One region of the Paenibacillus wuxiensis genome, then DNA from elsewhere that is predicted to be linked to it. Evidence: riboswitches for the same ligand, from Rfam matches in the RefSeq annotation. Region 1 holds a riboswitch; the other holds the start of a gene.

Region 1 (8,815 bases):
GATGCGCTCCTTCATCTCCTCGTCATGAGCCTCAGCGGTCGCAACATAGATACCGCCCTGCGGGGACAACTTCATAAATAGTCGCTCAGCGAACGTACTTTTCCCGCTTCTCGCTCCGCCTGTTACGAGTACAATTTTCCCCATGCTCACTCATCCTTGCTTCAAGATACTTGCATTGATTATCCTTGTGTTAACATCATACCTAAGCTGATCACACTCGTGTGACACCATACATACATGCAATCGTCATGCTTGTTTACGTTTCTTATTCATTTGGAACCATAATCTTGGCATTCCAATCTGCGATTACTCCTTATTGGTTACACCCGCCTCTGCGAATGTTGCCATCTCTCGCATAATTCGCACTGCAGCATCAATGAGCTGGAACATCAGCACACCGCCAGTCCCTTCGCCAAGACGCATCTGCACATGCAAGCAAGGATTCAGCTTGAGCTCAGACAACAGCGCTGTATGCCCCCGCTCCTCTGACAAGTGCGAGCCAATAAGATAAGGCTGTACCGCCGGAGCTAATCGTACAGCGGCAAGAGCAGCCGCACTGGAGATAAACCCGTCTATCACAACCGGAACCTGATTCGCCGCCGCTGCTAGAATAACACCCGTAAGACCGGCAATTTCCAGCCCTCCTACCTTCGCCAATACATCCAATGCATCCTCACGATTCGGTGCATTGATTTCAAGCGCTTGCCGTACCACATTGCATTTATGCTTCCACTGCGCGTCGCCGATGCCTGTCCCATGGCCTACTGCCTCTTCAGGCTCCATTCCAGTAAATGCACACAGCATCGCAGCGCTCGCCGTTGTATTTCCAATGCCCATCTCCCCTGTCGAGAACAGGCGATATCCTTCGCGAACGTACTGCTCCACAATATCAACACCTACTAGAATCGCAGAGATTGCTTCCTCTCGCGACATAGCAGACCCCTTCGCCATATTCGCCGTTCCTTTGCGCACCTTGCGCGATACAAGCTTCGGATCATCCAAGTCCGCATTGACACCGATGTCGACACATACCACGTCTGCACCAGCTTCGCGCGACAGAACATTGACCGCAGCTCCGCCACGGAGGAAGTTATACACCATCTGCGGCGTCACTTCGGATGGGAATGCGCTAACACCTTCCTCACATACCCCATGATCGCCAGCCATGACAATAACGGCCTTCTTCTCGAATTGTGGTTTAACTTCTCCTGTAATACCTGCAACTTGAATCGCAACCTGCTCGAGTACTCCCAAGCTTCCCGGAGGCTTCGTCAATAGATTTTGATGTTCGATAGCAGATTGGATTGCCTGCTCATCCAAGGGCTTAATTTGTGCGATCAGTTGATTCAATCGTTCATTCATGCTGCTCATCTCCGTTGTCAAATTGATGTTCATGTGCACTAACTTGTTTTTATTGATGTGCACATAGCTGTATTCAGTACTTCATTGTGTTCTGTGTACATGGCCGTTTTCAGTTCTTAGTTGTGATCTTAGATCCGTGCACAGATTGTGGTTCTTTCTGACTATGACTCATATCCACTCTTGTTCCATGCAACATTCACTATATTCATCGTTATCGATTTTCAAGCGGAATGCTATAAATTGCGTTATTGCAAAATGACAGCAATTTATGCTGTCCAGGGCCGTCTATAACCCTAGCTTCGGTCGAATAAGAATCTGAGGGCGGCCCGTATCGGGATGCGGCACAACCGTCGTCTCTGTGGCAAAAATACGCGACAGCAGCTCCGTAGTCATGATCTGCTCAGGTGTGCCTTGAGCAGCAATGCCGCCGCCATGAATGACAACAAGCCTATCGCAATATAAAGAAGCTAAATTCAAATCATGGAGCACGGATACGACCGTCAACCCGCAATCCTGCTGCCACTCCCGAACAATATCCATAAATTGCACCTGATAATGAATGTCCAAATACGTCGTCGGCTCATCCAGCAGTACAACAGAAGGGGATTGCACCATTAGCTTGGCCAATGCCGTCCGTTGGCGCTGCCCGCCGCTAATCCGATCAAGTGGATGGTCAGCCAGCTCCGTCAGTTGCAGCTTCTCCATAATCCGGTCTACAATCTCTCCACTATCCTCAGATTCTGATCCAAGCCAGGATTGAAATGGGAAACGTCCCATCTCAACCACTTCGCGCACCGTAAATCCAAGTGGTGGAAGCGCTTCCTGTTGCAGCACTGCCATCATCTGAGACAGTGCTCTGCGCTTATAGGTACCCAGCATTTGACCAGCAAGCTGTATAGAGCCAGAAGTAGGTCGATCCACTCCTGACAACAAAGACAGAAGCGTGGACTTGCCACTACCGTTCGGACCAATGATGCCAACCCACTCTCCAGACTTCACAGCGAAATCCACATCTTGCAGTACATGCTTCTCCCCATAATGCTTGCTCAGTCCTTGAACCTCAATGATGCTGCCCTTCTCCATGTGAAAGGCACGATTGCTGCTCTCTGCATGATCCAGATATGCTTTCGGTAGATGTTCTCTTCGCTGTGTCATGACCATTTCCCCCGTTTCGCTCGCTTATTGCGCATAAGCAAGTAGGCGAAGAATGGCGCACCTAGAAACGCGGTTACAACTCCAAGTGGGATTTCTGTCGGTGCGAATGCCGTACGGGCAATCGTATCTGCCCACATCACATATATCGCTCCCCCAATTGCTGAGAGCGGTATCAAATATCGATAATCGGGGCCTACAATTAAGCGCAGCAGATGCGGAACGACTAATCCGACAAAGCCGATGACGCCGGAGACAGATACGGCAGCTGCCGTAATCATCGTTGCCGTCAGCAGCACTACCCATTTCGTCCGCTCTACATGAAGTCCGAGATGTGAGGCCTGCCGCTCACCTAATGCAAGCAAATTAAGCGGTCTTGCATATGCAATAAGAATAACAATGCCAATTGACAAATAAGGAGCGAGCACCACTGTATAAGACCAGCCTCGCATCGCCAAACTGCCCATCACCCAAAACAAAATTTCATTGATCGTCTGATTTGTCATGGCTACAAGAAAGGAGACGATGGAGCCGAGAAAGGCTTGCATCACGACTCCAGATAAGATCAGTGTCTCGATTGGAATCTTCCCCTGCTCACTGGCCAACTTAATGACGAACATTAGGGTCGCTACCCCTGTAGCGAATGCAACGACAGGAATCGTCCATTCGCCAAACAGCGAATACTGCAAACCGAAGTAAATAAGGAATGCGGCTCCAACAGAAGCCCCTGAAGATACCCCTAATGTATACGGATCTGCCAACGGGTTGCGCAGCACTCCTTGAAATGCAGTACCTGCGACCCCAAGCGCCGCCCCTACGAGCATTGCCAATAGAACTCGTGGGAAGCGTACCTTCATCATAATTTGCGCGGAAGCGTCATCCCATGTCACCGGTATGAACTGATCCAGCCCTGGAATATGATGAAGCAGAATTTGAGCAATTTCCCCCATCGGCATTTGTACAGAGCCTACAGCGAGGCATCCTACAACGGACAAAAGGAGAAGCGCAATACCCGCTCCTCCATACCAACCCATTTTATTCATCGATTTCTCCACGACGATTATTTTACCAAGTCCGGATGAATCGCCTTCGCGACTGCCTTCAATCCTTCAGCTACACGAGGTCCCGGACGGCTGATCAGGTTCTGATCCACACCGATTACTTGATTGTTCTTAATTGCATTAATGTTGTTCCAACCGCTGCGTCCACGAATAATTTCTTCCAAGGATTTGTTCGTCTCTTTGTCCACTACACCTTGCGTGAACATGATTACATCTGGATTGGATTTAATAATATTCTCTTCGTTAATTTGAATCCAGCCAGCTGAATCAGCCGCAACGTTCGTGCCGCCTGCCACTTCAATCAGTTCGTTCATGAACTCGCCGCTGCCTACTGTCCAGCCTGGGGAGAATTCAATATACACCTTTTTCTTCTCCGCACTTTGAACGGCCGACTTCACATCTTCACGCACTTGTTTCATGTTGTCAACAATCGTCTTCGCCTTAGCTTGCTGATCCGTAATTTGACCATACAATTCAATGTTCTTAATCACATCATCGTACGTTTTTGGCTCAACCTTGAATATTTTAATGCCCAGTTCACGGAACTTCTTCACGACGGGCTCCTTCATGGAGATACCTGTGAATACGATGTCCGGCTTAGCTTTAATGATTGCCTCTTCATTCGGCTTCGTAATGCCGCCCATTTTCTCTTTGGACTTCGCTGCCTCTGGATAGTCGTCAAAATCAGACACCCCAACGATTTGTGCATCCAATCCAAGCGCGAACAAGGACTCTGTCTCAGCTGGGGACACGGATATAATACGTTCTGGCGCTTTATCGAATGTGAACTCCTCACCCGTCGCATCCTTAACAGTCAGTGGATACGTCGTTTTTAGATCATCCTGCTTCGGTTGTTCTGTAGCCCCATTGCCATTGGACTCTTGCTGTGCAGTATTATTCTCAGCAGGCTTAGCCGCATCTTTATTGCCGCAAGCCGCCAGTCCTACTGTAAGCATAAGCGCCAATAGCGCCGCTACCGATTTGTTCAGCCATTTGTTCATGTCAGAATCTCTCCCTCGCGTCATTCTTCCTAGTCTCTAACCATGTACTACCCGTGCAGGTGTAAAGCGGTTCCATCCTTCGCCATGCGAACGATAATGCACTGCAAGCTGCATTTGCCGTAAGAATGTATGTACATCCCCATTCGGTATCAGTTGTCAATGAGCACTTGCATATACCTGAGCTGTAAATCCTACTGTGACTGAATTTGTGATATACATTCGTGCTGTGCAATTGCATTGAACTGCAGTTTACCTTGTACAAACGAAGTGCTTGATGGGATGTGAAATCATTTCCAAAACAGCAAAAACCCCCGATCCTTCGATCCGGGGGAACACAAAGTCATCTATCGCAATATTCAACAGACACCTAGAAGCAGGAAGCAAGCAGCTGCGCTGCCATGTTGCCTGATGCATTACGCCAATGACGTGATCCTCTCCGCGAAGGATACAGCTCGTCCATCTTCAGGCAGGTTTCCTGACTTAGGAGAATACGTTGCAGCTCGCCTTCCCATCCATAGCGGTACATACAGCACACACTAATGAATCCGACAGTGGCATCATGAGCGCAACACTCCATTCACAGTGGCGGGACCGCGCCGGGTTCACACCGGCTTCCCTATTAACCTCGAATATGCATCGGCCATACAATACAACGGTGTCTCTTACCGAACAACGCGTATGGATCCGTACCGCATACATACCCAAGGACCTGAAGTATCACGATTATTCAATATGGAATACATTTCGTCATCCAAGTGCTAAACTCGATAATTGATTATAGGGGAAAAGCCGCTGCGTTGCAATAGATTACATCATTGCGCGTATCCAATGAACCTGCTTTGACACACAAACGTCATCATCTGCTGGGAAGCCGTTCTGCTCGCAAGAATTTCCATTTGCGGGCACATCGCTTCGCCGTAATCATAACACCGCCACCGATTGGCGCAGCGGCTTCCCAGAATGACTTCCTTGGGAAAGCCAGCGTGTATAAGCGACGAACGACACCACCGTGTGTGACGATGACAACATCTGGCCGCGGACTAAGCCCGCTTCCATATGACTGTCTCTGCATCCGGCTTGTCTTGCTGCGCAGCACACGTCCACGTGGTAGCGGCGAAGAATGGTACGGTCGACGACGGATAGCACCCTCTTGCCGTTCCATGTGATTACCGCTGCTGATGAAGGAATCTCGCGCATTGCGCAGCACTTCCCACCATACATGCGCCGTTCGCGTACAGAAGGTCTGCCACGGTTCCCCGCGCGGCGGCTGGATGGCTGATGAATCGTCAAGCCATCTTCGATACTGTGGATCTTCCTTCAAGTCATTGTAGGTTAACCCTTCCCACATACCAAAGTCATATTCTCGCAGCCTTGTGTCCTCCACAGCTTGGATGCTGTCACGCGGACGCAAATAGGCGAGCGTGTCGCGACAGCGGCGCATATCGCTCGTGTATAGCAGCGGTGATGGATGCGCCAATGTTCGGCGAAGAGCTCGGAGCTCTTCTGTTGAATCAGGCAATAGCGGTACATCCGAATAGCTAATATATCGCCGCTCCGTATTCTCTTGCGTCAAGCCATGACGAACAAGTGCGAAGCGCACAATTTTGCCGCTTGCTTGACTCTTTTTTCGTAACATATGTCTTGTCATTACCAATCGTTTCCTGTTGTTTTTCAATGCTCCTGAACGACGCCGGTTCCGATGAATAACGGGAGCATTCCATTTAGTTGTCCGTGTCATCCCATTTGTACTCCTTCATCCGCCATTCGTCTACAGAAGCCATCCTCCGCGCACATATAGGAGCAGGCCTGCCAGAATAACAAAGACTGTCGAGCTGCTTACGAGCAGCCTGCATACCGCAGGCACATGCTCTGCTTGCAGAGGCTGCTTCATATCCCCCATATAAGCGCGGAACGAACGTATTCCTTTATACACATTATAACCACCAAGCCTGATGCCAAGCGCACCTGCTGCTGCTGCCTCAGCCCACCCGCTATTCGGGCTTGGATGCTTGCTTGCATCTCGAAGCGCCATTGACCAAGCCCTGCGTGCATCATACCGATGAATCCAAGCGCTCAGCGTGATGAGCACAGCAGTGATCCGTGCTGGTATCCAGTTGGCGATATCATCGAGGCGGGCAGATGCCCAGCCCAAATTCTGATATTTCTCATTTTTATAGCCGACCATAGAATCGAGCGTATTCACCGCACGATATGCCATAGCCAGCGGAGCGCCTCCGATAAGTGCGAAGAATAGCGGCGAAATGACCGCATCAACTATGTTCTCCGCTACCGTCTCGACGGTAGCGCGCACGACTTCCGGTTCATCCAATTGCTCTGTATCGCGGCCGACAATCATGCCGACTTCTCGCCTTGCACCCTCTAAGTCCTGCTCCTTCAGCCTCCGATACACAGCCATCCCTGCATCCTTCAGTCCTTTTGCCGCAATTGTCGTTCCAATGAGCAATGCCTCGGCAATCCATCCTACATATTCATGAACATGATATAGTCCTGTTAATATAAGCCAAGTCGACGCATACGCCCCTCCTACCACGATAATCGGCAGCAGGATGCCTAGCGGCTTGAGCGCCTGCTCGGAAGGACTTATCCTGCGTATAACACGTTCTACTCTGCTTATTCCTTTGCCAATCCCAACGACTGGATGCGGGATAGCCCGAGGATCGCCTACAATCCGATCCCATATGTATGCTGCTATTATGATGAGCGCTGCTGTCATATGTCTACCACCCTAGTAGGTTGTTCTTCTCTGTTAGCGGTCATGCTTCATGCTGAGTCTTGACGGACTCATATACGGTAGTGTACACGAGTTGTCCGACCGCATGACCCAATGTGGTCGCTGTCCCTGCATAGCAATGCACAGGTTCATATCGACCAGTATCTATCACGGCAAATACAATTGCATCTGTCGTCGTCCCCGTGGCAATGCGCCCCGTCTCTGAATCTAAGATGCCCAGATCAGACAGAGCCGCACATTTGGCCTCCGTTGCCGTCATGAACACATTCCATACCGCGGCATCAGACAATTTGCCATCCATAATAAGAATGGAATTAATCGTCCCTGGCTTCAATGGTTCATAAGCTGAGAATACGCGCCGCGGCATCCCAGCACGAGCCGCATTAGACGTTCCGGCAGTCGTTACGCACAGAAGCGAACATTCATCCGCATCCTGCTCAGCAACAGATGCATGGCTCACCTTAGCAGCGGTCATAAGCCCAACTGTCTGCTCCGGAGCGTACCCCTTCTCTACACACGTCAGACGAAGATACTCTATCGGATCTGCACAATTGAACTGATAATGAACCATCTGATTCAAGATGCGATTGCCCGTCCATTGCCCCCCATGATATACAGCACTGCTCCATATCGGCGCTGCCTGTGGCAGCTCAACAGCGATAAGAGCATTCTCCCAGCGAATATCTACTCCTGCAATATGTCCAGATGTAAAGGTACAGTTGCCCTCTCGATATGGCTGCATCCCACTTCTCCTTCATTCTGTGTTTGTCTACTGTAACACAGCTGCAAGGGCTGACGCTACAATTGCATTCGCAGCGCGATCCTTGACTGCCAATCGGAAGTCTCTTTCCGTCAGTCCAACATACATATCGCAATTGCGAATGAGAATGCCAGATCGGCATAATTCGGCCTGAAGCGACTTCGCCGTCCACCCTTCTGGAGCTCTGCATAATAGGAAATTCGCTACGCTTGGCCATGTTCGAATGCCTAACATATGCAGCTGCTGACGCAGAGCAGCCCGTTCTTCATCGATGAGAGCTCGTGTTGAAGCCGCGTATTGATCCGCCTGCTCGTCCGTCAGAAGGGCTTCTCCTGCCGCTAGTGCCAAGCCATTGACACTCCATGCCACCTGCATAGCCGACATCGCCGCAATATGCTGCGGCTGAGCAATTGCGTACCCGAGACGTAATCCAGGAATCGCATAGAACTTCGTAAGTGAACGAAGTACAATAAGATTCGGGCATCGATGAACAAATGGAATCAAGGAATGCTCCTCTTCATTCGCAAAGTCAATAAAAGCTTCATCGATTACGAGAATCGTAGAAGCAGCTTCTGCTAAGGCTGCAAGTCTTCCTAGCAGCATATGATCATATAATGCACCATTCGGGTTGTTCGGGTGGCCGATAAATACGACATCCGCCTGCTCAATAAGCTCTGTCAGCTGAGACTCGGTAGCACGGAAGTCGTTATCCTCACTGCCAACCCTA
Region 2 (8,815 bases), on a different contig from region 1:
AGTTCGTTACGGAATTCACCATCCCGTCCCGCTATGTGCCGGTGATGCTTATTACACTTGGCAAAGCAGCTGCACCTGCGCATGCAACAAGCCGCTTGCCATTGGAACGTACGGTGTTCCATGAATCATTCCCAGCGAATCAATAAGATATGATCCTTATTTTTTTGAGCACAATGAAATACAAAAGCGCCCATCCCATGGATGTGGCGCTTTTCTCTGTTGCTTAGGATTAGCTCGGATTCCAGCGCATCTTCACTTCCAGCTCGCAGCAGCGTCCTGCCGCAGGATCCGTATTGAAAATGATTTGGATACCATCTGGCGTAAATTTTACATCCAACCTCGACTGTACCCCGATCTCGCGTATAAGCCGTATCACCTCAGCCTTGTTGCCCCGCTGCGCTGCGTCCATAACGGCAGTCGCCAGAGAATGCGAGCTCCTCAGTCGATCAAGCACACGTACCGCCTGCTCCGCTAGGGAATAGGTACTGGCTGCTGAGGTTACAAATAGGCTCGAATCCATAGGCGGATAAGTTTCTGGAATGCGATCCCGCTTACCCAATACCGGTCGGACAGAAGGCACTCGTATGATGGATTGCAATGATCCTACCCGACACGTAATCCCTGGTTCATTAGACGACATCTCACACATCCCTCGTTTCTAAGTAGTCCGTACGAAGAAGGTACTATGTCAGCCTATGTAAGAGGAGCACATTTCGTGTTCTTCATTGCGGCTTAGCGGCGTGCTAAAAAATGCTCCAATCGTATCGTTCGGACAAAGCGCCAAGCAGATGTACCCCTGCTACACTATTGCCTTTCTTATTCAGGGAAGGCCCAACGACACCGATTCCCATCTTGCCAGGAATGACTGCAAGAATACCGCCAGACACACCGCTCTTGGCCGGGATGCCCACGTGAATCGCAAATTCTCCCGAGGCATTGTACATGCCGCACGTCACCATGAACGAATTCGCAATCTGTACATAATGCTTCGGAATGTAGCAGCGTCCTGTCTGTGGATTGCAGCCGCCATTTGCCAATACAAGAGCCATACGCGCAAGATGATCGGTATTTACCTCAATTGCGCATTGACGGAAATACACCTCCAGCGTATCCTCTACATCCGCTTCAAGTACACCATTATCCTTCAAGAAATAAGCCAATGAACGATTCCGATGTGCCGTATCCTTCTCGGATTGGTATACTTCCTCATTCCACGTGATGGTAGGGTCATCCGCCAATTCTCGAATGAATTCAAGCATGCGCATTGATTTTTCCTCAGGCGTTCCCCCCTCAATTAACGAGGCGATAGTAATCGCCCCTGCATTGATAAAGGGATTGAACGGCTTCCCAGGGTCAACGAGCTCAAGCTTCAAGATCGAGTTGAAATCATCACCAGTGGGCTCCATCCCTACCTTATTAAATACAACTGCCTCGCCGCTATCGAGCAAGGCCAAGAGCAGTGAGAAGACCTTGGATATGCTTTGCATTGTAAATTTGAACTTGCAATCGCCTGCATGCACCTGTTCACCTTGAATACCGAACAAGGATATGCACAGCCCATCCTTCGGAGCATTTGCAAGCCCCGGTATATATGAAGCGACCTCTCCATCTTGTGATACTGTCCGGCTCTCCTCTACCCAATGAGGGAGCTCTCTTCTAAGTTGCTGCCAATAGGTCGTCATACGTAATGAACACCTTTCCTTCCTTCAACCAACATTGCGATGAACATATCAGCATCTCGCTGATGAGATATATATGGTTATATCTATCGTTTCTTGGTTAGCGGGTTCACATGCGTCAGCATGTTATGCTGTCCAGCCTGTACTCTAGTCCTCACGCTGAGGCTCCGTAACACGCGAAACCTTGTTCACAATCTGTGATTCATACTGGGCGAACGCAGGTACAACAGCCCATCCCCGCTCCTCCATCATCATTTGCAGCCGCAGCTTCCGTTCATTCAGCTGCCTACGTGTGTCACCAATCTTCTGTTCATCTTCGGGAGTGCAGGCAGCGAGAAGCTGTTCCAAGCGAACGACTTCGCGTCCTACATGCAGCTCTTCCGGCAACAGGCCTGCATTCTGCATCATCAAATAAGCTGGTCTCAATTCCTCAGGAACATGCGACAAGTCTTTGAGCACCAGAGGCTTCCCCTTGCCTGGCAGCTCATCGAATCCACCTTCATTCATTGCCTCTTGAATCTTCTGCTCTGCCATCCATCCGATAATATCCATGATTGCACACCTCGCTATTCGACTACATCTAATGTAGACATACCCTGTAATAGGATACCACTAATCACCCCAGAATTTTAACTGGAAAATAAACAAAAAGAACTCACCCTCAGCCAATGAGGGCAAGCTCTTGTTATTCGTGCCAATTCAATTACAAATCAATTGGAATCGCTGCTTGTGATTTATGCCAATCCTCTTCGTGAGTCAGTAAAAATTGCTCTGTCGTTAAGTAGAAAGAGATAGGCGGCTTCTCTTTTAAATAATGGCGCTGCATGAGCAGGTCATAGTGGACTTGGCGGTTGCGTGTTCCCGTGAGTACGGGAAGATCATCATGTTCATCCAAATAATCATCGACCGCCGCCTGAACCATATCTAGATATATCGGAATGTGCTTATCTTTCTCATCAAATATTTCGTACGTGTAATGGGACATATAGAACTTCTGATCCGATTCCCCACCTAAATAACGGCGCAGGCGTTTCAAATCAATGCTTTGATCCCCTAGGAGCAGGGTCGTTCGTTTAATCTCTTTTGGCATATCTTTCTCATATTGAATCACCGCTCTGCGGACATCTTCTAACGTTACATGCACCGCTTCAAGAGCTGCCTTAGAGTTTTTCTTATCCCGTTTGAACCATTGTGTGAACCAACGCATATCAGATCCCACCTTTCTGCCTCCGTGTGATAAGGAAGATGGAAGCAGGATTCATGTATCCGCTTACATCTCTATTATAACATAATTTTCATTAATCGACATGTTTGGTTGTTCCGGTATTCCTTTAACATATGAATAACCAATGTTCATCTCATTCACTCACGCGCAGGAAAAGAAAAATGTCGATTTACCATATATTACGTATTTTAAATTTGAAGGTTTCACGTTATAAAAAAAGACCATCTCTGCATGGCAGTCACGATGACTGCGAGAGATGGCCTTTCCCTATGATAATGAAGAAATATTGAAGGTCTATATGCGCGCGATGAAAACTAGCGAGGATCAGTTCTTATGCTTCAGTCGATACTGCCGCTTCATGGCGTGCGCGAGCAAGCTTCGTTGCTTCTACCATGTTGCGCAGTGCAGCTACCGTCTCCGGCTCGCGGCGCGTCTTCAGACCACAGTCTGGGTTAATCCAGAACGTCTCAGCCGGCAGCACACGAAGCGCCTGCTCGATGATCCGATCAATCTCTTCTACAGCAGGCACACGTGGACTGTGAATATCATATACACCCAGACCAATGCCAAGCTCGTAGCTCTGCTCCTCCAGTGTAGCAATCATATCGCCGCCGCTGCGTGCCGTTTCGAGCGAGATCACGTCCGCATCCATCTTGCGGATCGTATCGACCATGTCGGAGAAGTCGCAATAGCACATGTGCGTGTGTACTTGCGTCTCAGGCGCTGCTCCGCATGTTGCAAGCCGGAAAGCAAGCACTGCCCAATCCGTATAATAGACAGCATCCTCCGCCTTAAGCGGCATACCTTCCTTCACCGCAGGCTCATCGACCTGGATCATGCCAATCCCTGCAGTCTCCAGTGCTGCAATCTCTTGACGAAGCGCGTACGCCAGCTGGAATGCCGCCTGCTCACGAGGAATGTCGTCACGTACGAACGACCAGTTCAAGATCGTAACCGGGCCCGTAAGCATTCCCTTAACCGGCTGAGACGTCAAGGACTGTGCAAATGCCGTTTCCTTCACCGTCATCGGCTCTGTGAACGCCACATCTCCGTACAGAACCGGAGGTTTTACACAGCGCGAGCCATAGGATTGAACCCAGCCGAACTTCGTGAATGCGAACCCGTCCAGCTTCTCGCCAAAGTATTCAACCATGTCCGTGCGTTCGAATTCACCATGTACCAGCACGTCAATGCCGATCTCTTCCTGAATGCGAATCCAGCGTGTCATTTCCTCTTCCAAATACGTTTCATACGTCTTGGCATCCCATTCTCCCTTGCGGAAGCGAAGGCGTGCGCGCCGGATATCCACAGTTTGCGGCATACTGCCAATCGTTGTGGTCGGCAGCAGCGGCAGCGATGGCCAGCGCTTGCGCTGAAGCTCCTTGCGTTCCTCGAATGGAAGACGTTCAATTCCTTTTTCCTTCTCTGCACGAAGCAGTTCTTCCAACGCTTGAACGACTTGTGGACGCTGTCTTGACGGCTCCGTACGCCATGCTTGAACACGAGCTCTGCTCTCTGCTAACGCTGCACGCGTCTCTTCACTCGGGCTTGAGAAGTGACGAGCAAGCAGAGCCGTCTCTTCCAGCTTCTCATCCGCGAACGCCAATGCCTCGCGCACTGGTGCTGGCAGCTCAGTTTCCCGCGCCGCCGTGAGTGGTACATGAAGCAGGCTGCATGATGGCTGAATAATCCAGCGTTCCTTTGGTACAATCTCTTCCACAGACTCCAGCCATACTGCAGCAGCCGCCAAGTCCGTACGCCAAATATTGCGGCCATCAATAATGCCGACAGCAAGCTGCTTCTGCGCAGGGAATCCGAATTGACGAAGCGCTGCTTCATTTCTCCCTTTATCATGAACAAAGTCTAATCCGAGCGTATCCACCGGAAGCGATACGAACGCTTCGTAGTCAGACACCGCATCGAAGTAGGTCTGAACCCATAATGATAAGCTTGGTGCCGCCTTGCGCAATTCGGCATAGACTTCCTTCACAGCAGCCCAATGCTCGCTTGGCATTTCCAGCACGAATGCAGGTTCATCCAATTGCACAGCCTGAACACCTTCACCCTCCAACTCGCTAAGCAACTGTCCGTATACCCCTACGAATTGGCGAAGAACGTTCAGGCGCTCTTCCGGTTTAATCCCTTTAATAAAGCGGACATAAGTATATGGCCCGATGATGACTGGCTTACCTTCAATGCCATGAATCTGCTTCGCTTGGCGATAGGCTTGCAGCGGGCGATTGACCGTAAGTTGCGGCGCCTTGCCTTCCCATTCCGGCACAATGTAGTGATAGTTCGTATTAAACCACTTCGTCATCTCGCAAGCTACCGCATCCTGTGTTCCGCGAGCCAAGGCGAACAGCAAATCTGCGTTCACTTCTCCACCATCATATGCAAACCGTGACGGAATCAATCCGAATGTGGCCGTCATATCAAGCACATGATCATACCAGGAGTAATCATTTACTGGAATTAGGTCAATGCCAGCGTCCTGCATCGTCTTCAGCCGAACATCATTGATGCGCGCCAATCCTTCTTCCAGCTGCTGAACAGAACTATTACCAGCCCAATATTGCTCCAATGCCTTCTTCCATTCCCGGTCGTATCCGATCCGAGGGTAACCTGCTGTGCTTGTCTTGATTGAATGAACTGTCATCATACTGCCCCTCTCCATGAGTCATTTTGCCATACGGGATATAATTGGACAATTTCTATCGCTTAACACGGAATTAAGATTGCAGTTGAACGCTCTACCCCACCATATGTGACTTTATCACTCAGACTTCAGAAATTTCATTGCAAAACAATATGCAAAAAAGACATTCCTGTCCAACAACAGAAATGTCTCGTAAACGTCCATGAAGTCATAGTGGAATAGATCGATCCTTCCGTCTCATTAGCAGACTGCCCTCATGCTAAGAGGAATCGAAAACCGATATCCATGCTTACGAACACTTCCCTATCTCCCGTAGGTACGAACAGTGTTGTCAAAACAGGCAGGTCTCCTGGCTTCAGCTTCATTGGCCTTTGCAGCCTTCCCGATCAATTACGACCAGTGGCTCTCTCGCAATACCTCAACTGTCACAGTGGCGGGACCGCGCCGGATTTCCAACCGGCTTCCCTATTAAGCTTCGACGTTACCCGAAGCACCTGTTTCCTCCTATTCAATTGCATTGAAAGTCGCAGTCACGCTTCCCCCAATTGAGAACGATTATATATCTAACCAGAACGAATGACAAGGATTTTTTCTCATCTCTAACCAAAATAAACAAATACCGGAGCTATCACCTTATCTTTATTAAACTCCGATTCACTAAGCGTCTATCCATGCACAATAGGCGAGCCTCTCGGCTCGCCTATTGATGATTACGGGTTGATACGCTAGATGACCATTCCTTCATGCAGAAAGACAATATCTTCACCTTTCTCATCTAGCGTCAATTCACGATTATCCAAGAACCATACATCATTTTGCTCCATAAAGAACGTAATGCCGTTCACAACTTCCGTCACTGCTGGATATTGCGGACTGTCTTTCATGATGCCGAATGAATAAGGTCCTGAAGCACTGAATCCGCTATAGCGGACGAATATGCGTACTGAGTCTCCTGCTGTGAATCCCCAATCAGCCAAAAAACGCTCGACTGCCTTCGCTGTAACGCGTAATTGCATGTTCAGACCTCCTTAATCATACCTTTCATCCGATTTGATCATACCATGTGGTCGCCACTTTTGTTAACACCAAAGTTGACAGTTCGTCAATGATCCGCATCATCATTACCGCATAATACGTTCGGCGATATGATTATATGCTACCTTCTGTTTAGGAACATCACGATCTCTACCGAGAAATTCTGCCAGGTTACAGCTTGATGCGTTGAAGCCGCAGCGCATTCAGTACAACGGATACCGAACTGAAGGCCATAGCCGCTCCTGCAAGCCAAGGTGCAAGCAATCCGATTGCTGCAATCGGGATGCCTATCGTATTGTATACGAGCGCCCAGAACAAGTTCTGCTTAATGTTGCGCATGGTACGGCGGCTCATCTCCATCGCGTCCGCAATGCCGTTCAAGTCGCCACGCATTAAGGTTACGCCTGCCGTCTCCATTGCTACATCCGTACCTGTACCGATCGCGAACCCAATGTCCGCTGCTGCCAGAGCTGGCGCATCATTAATTCCATCGCCTACCATGGCGACAACACTGCCTCTCTGCTGCAGCTCGCGCACATGCTGTGCCTTCTGTTCAGGCAGCACCTCTGCAAATACATCATCAATCCCTACTTGTGACGCGATTGCTCTGGCCGTGCGAGTGTTGTCTCCTGTCATCATGACGACGCGTATCCCCATTTGATGCAGCCGCTCAATGGCCTTCTTTGAAGAAGCCTTCACCTGGTCGGCAACGGCAACAATGCCTTTCCAGCTGCCATCAACCGCAATGAGCATTGCCGTCTTGCCTGCCTGCTCCATGTCTTGCAACGCTGCCTCCGCATCGCCACTTGCTACCCCGTTCTTTTCCATCCATCTGCGTGTGCCGACAATGATCTGATGCCCCTTCACCTCAGCCGCTATTCCATATCCAGGTTCAGCTCGGAATGAATCCGGTTCGACCGTGCTGATTCCTTGCTCCGACAATCCCTTCACAATTGCCTGTGCCAATGGATGCTCGGACTGCTTCTCAGCAGATGCCAGTAAGGTCAAGAGTTCTGTCTTCTCGTCTTCATTCCCATCATGCAGTACAACATCTGTAAGCGAAGGAGCCCCTTCTGTTACGGTTCCTGTCTTGTCGAGCACAACCGTCTGCACCCGATATGCGCCTTCCAGATGCTCGCCGCCACGGAATAGTACACCATATTCCGCAGCACGTCCGGTTCCCGCCATAATCGACGTTGGCGTTGCCAAGCCGAGCGCGCACGGGCAAGCGATTACGAGTACGGCAATGGTACGAGACAAGGCTACACCGAAGTTGCCTGGTTCGACAGCGAAATACCAAATTAAGAATACAAGCACCGCAATCCCAACGACTATCGGCACGAAGATGCCTGATATTTTATCAGCGATCCGCTGAATCGGAGCCTTGGAGCCCTGTGCCTCCTCAACGATTTTAATAATTTGCGAGAGCGCCGTCTCGGAGCCGACCTGAGTCGCTCTCATCGTAAATGCCCCCTGCGCATTCACGGTAGCCCCATATACATTATCGCCAGCTTGCTTCTCAACAGGGACGCTTTCACCGGTAAGCATGGATTCATCCACGGTCGATGTCCCGCTAACTACAATGCCGTCTACTGGTACTTTCTCACCTGGGCGAACAAGTACGAGATCCCCACTTGCCACATCTTCCACAGGCACTTCCACTTGTTCACCGTCGCGCACAACGGTTGCCGTTTTGGCACGCAGCCCCATCAGAGCCCGGATCGCTTGAGAAGACCGTCCTTTAGCCGAAGCCTCCAGCCATTTACCAAGAAGAATGAGCGTAATGAGAACAGCACTCGTCTCAAAATACATCTCAGGATGGTGAAGCTCGCCAATCTGCCATTGCCACGCCAAGTACACACTGTACACATAGGCTGAGGTCGTACCGAGCGCAACAAGCACATCCATATTGGCGCTCCCACTGCGGAGTGCCTTAAATGCCCCAACATAGAAGCGTGCCCCTATAATAAATTGAACCGGCGCTGCCAGTACCATTTGCACCCAAGGGTGCATGAACCATTCCGGCACCCAAATCCATGAAGTGAAAGAAAAATGACCCACCATGGACCACAGTAGTGGAATGGACAATAGGGCAGAGACGAGGAACGTATTACGCAATCGACGCATATTCCGCTGTGTTGGCGATTCCTGTTCACTCTCGCCTTCTTCCTTCTTCAGCCGCCCCGTATAACCTAGCTGAGAGATCTTATTCAAAATATC

The links. Region 1 has a riboswitch for cobalamin ahead of ABN764_RS11460 (ABC transporter substrate-binding protein). Riboswitches for the same ligand answer to the same signal wherever they lie in the genome.
Region 2: another riboswitch for cobalamin. It lies ahead of metE (5-methyltetrahydropteroyltriglutamate--homocysteine S-methyltransferase); the one in region 1 lies ahead of ABN764_RS11460 (ABC transporter substrate-binding protein).

Annotation. Positions count from the first base shown of each region.
Region 1 is NZ_JBEFZI010000004.1:539,071-547,885, reverse strand. It holds gene cobU (bifunctional adenosylcobinamide kinase/adenosylcobinamide-phosphate guanylyltransferase) at 1-144, opposite strand, end outside; gene cobT (nicotinate-nucleotide--dimethylbenzimidazole phosphoribosyltransferase) at 307-1,362, opposite strand; gene ABN764_RS11470 (ABC transporter ATP-binding protein) at 1,648-2,517, opposite strand; gene ABN764_RS11465 (FecCD family ABC transporter permease) at 2,514-3,557, opposite strand; gene ABN764_RS11460 (ABC transporter substrate-binding protein) at 3,575-4,576, opposite strand; cobalamin riboswitch at 5,025-5,236, opposite strand; gene ABN764_RS11455 (histidine phosphatase family protein) at 5,433-6,314, opposite strand; gene cbiB (adenosylcobinamide-phosphate synthase CbiB) at 6,345-7,310, opposite strand; gene ABN764_RS11445 (adenosylcobinamide amidohydrolase) at 7,351-8,070, opposite strand; gene cobD (threonine-phosphate decarboxylase CobD) at 8,098-8,815, opposite strand, start outside.
Region 2 is NZ_JBEFZI010000015.1:15,976-24,790, reverse strand. It holds gene ABN764_RS26340 (nitroreductase family protein) at 1-146, shown strand, start outside; gene ABN764_RS26335 (YuzC family spore coat inner layer protein) at 230-640, opposite strand; gene glsA (glutaminase A) at 744-1,682, opposite strand; gene ABN764_RS26325 (DnaJ family domain-containing protein) at 1,827-2,231, opposite strand; gene ABN764_RS26320 (DUF3939 domain-containing protein) at 2,383-2,898, opposite strand; gene metE (5-methyltetrahydropteroyltriglutamate--homocysteine S-methyltransferase) at 3,236-5,560, opposite strand; cobalamin riboswitch at 5,883-6,073, opposite strand; gene ABN764_RS26310 (HesB/YadR/YfhF family protein) at 6,286-6,576, opposite strand; gene ABN764_RS26305 (heavy metal translocating P-type ATPase) at 6,767-8,815, opposite strand, start outside.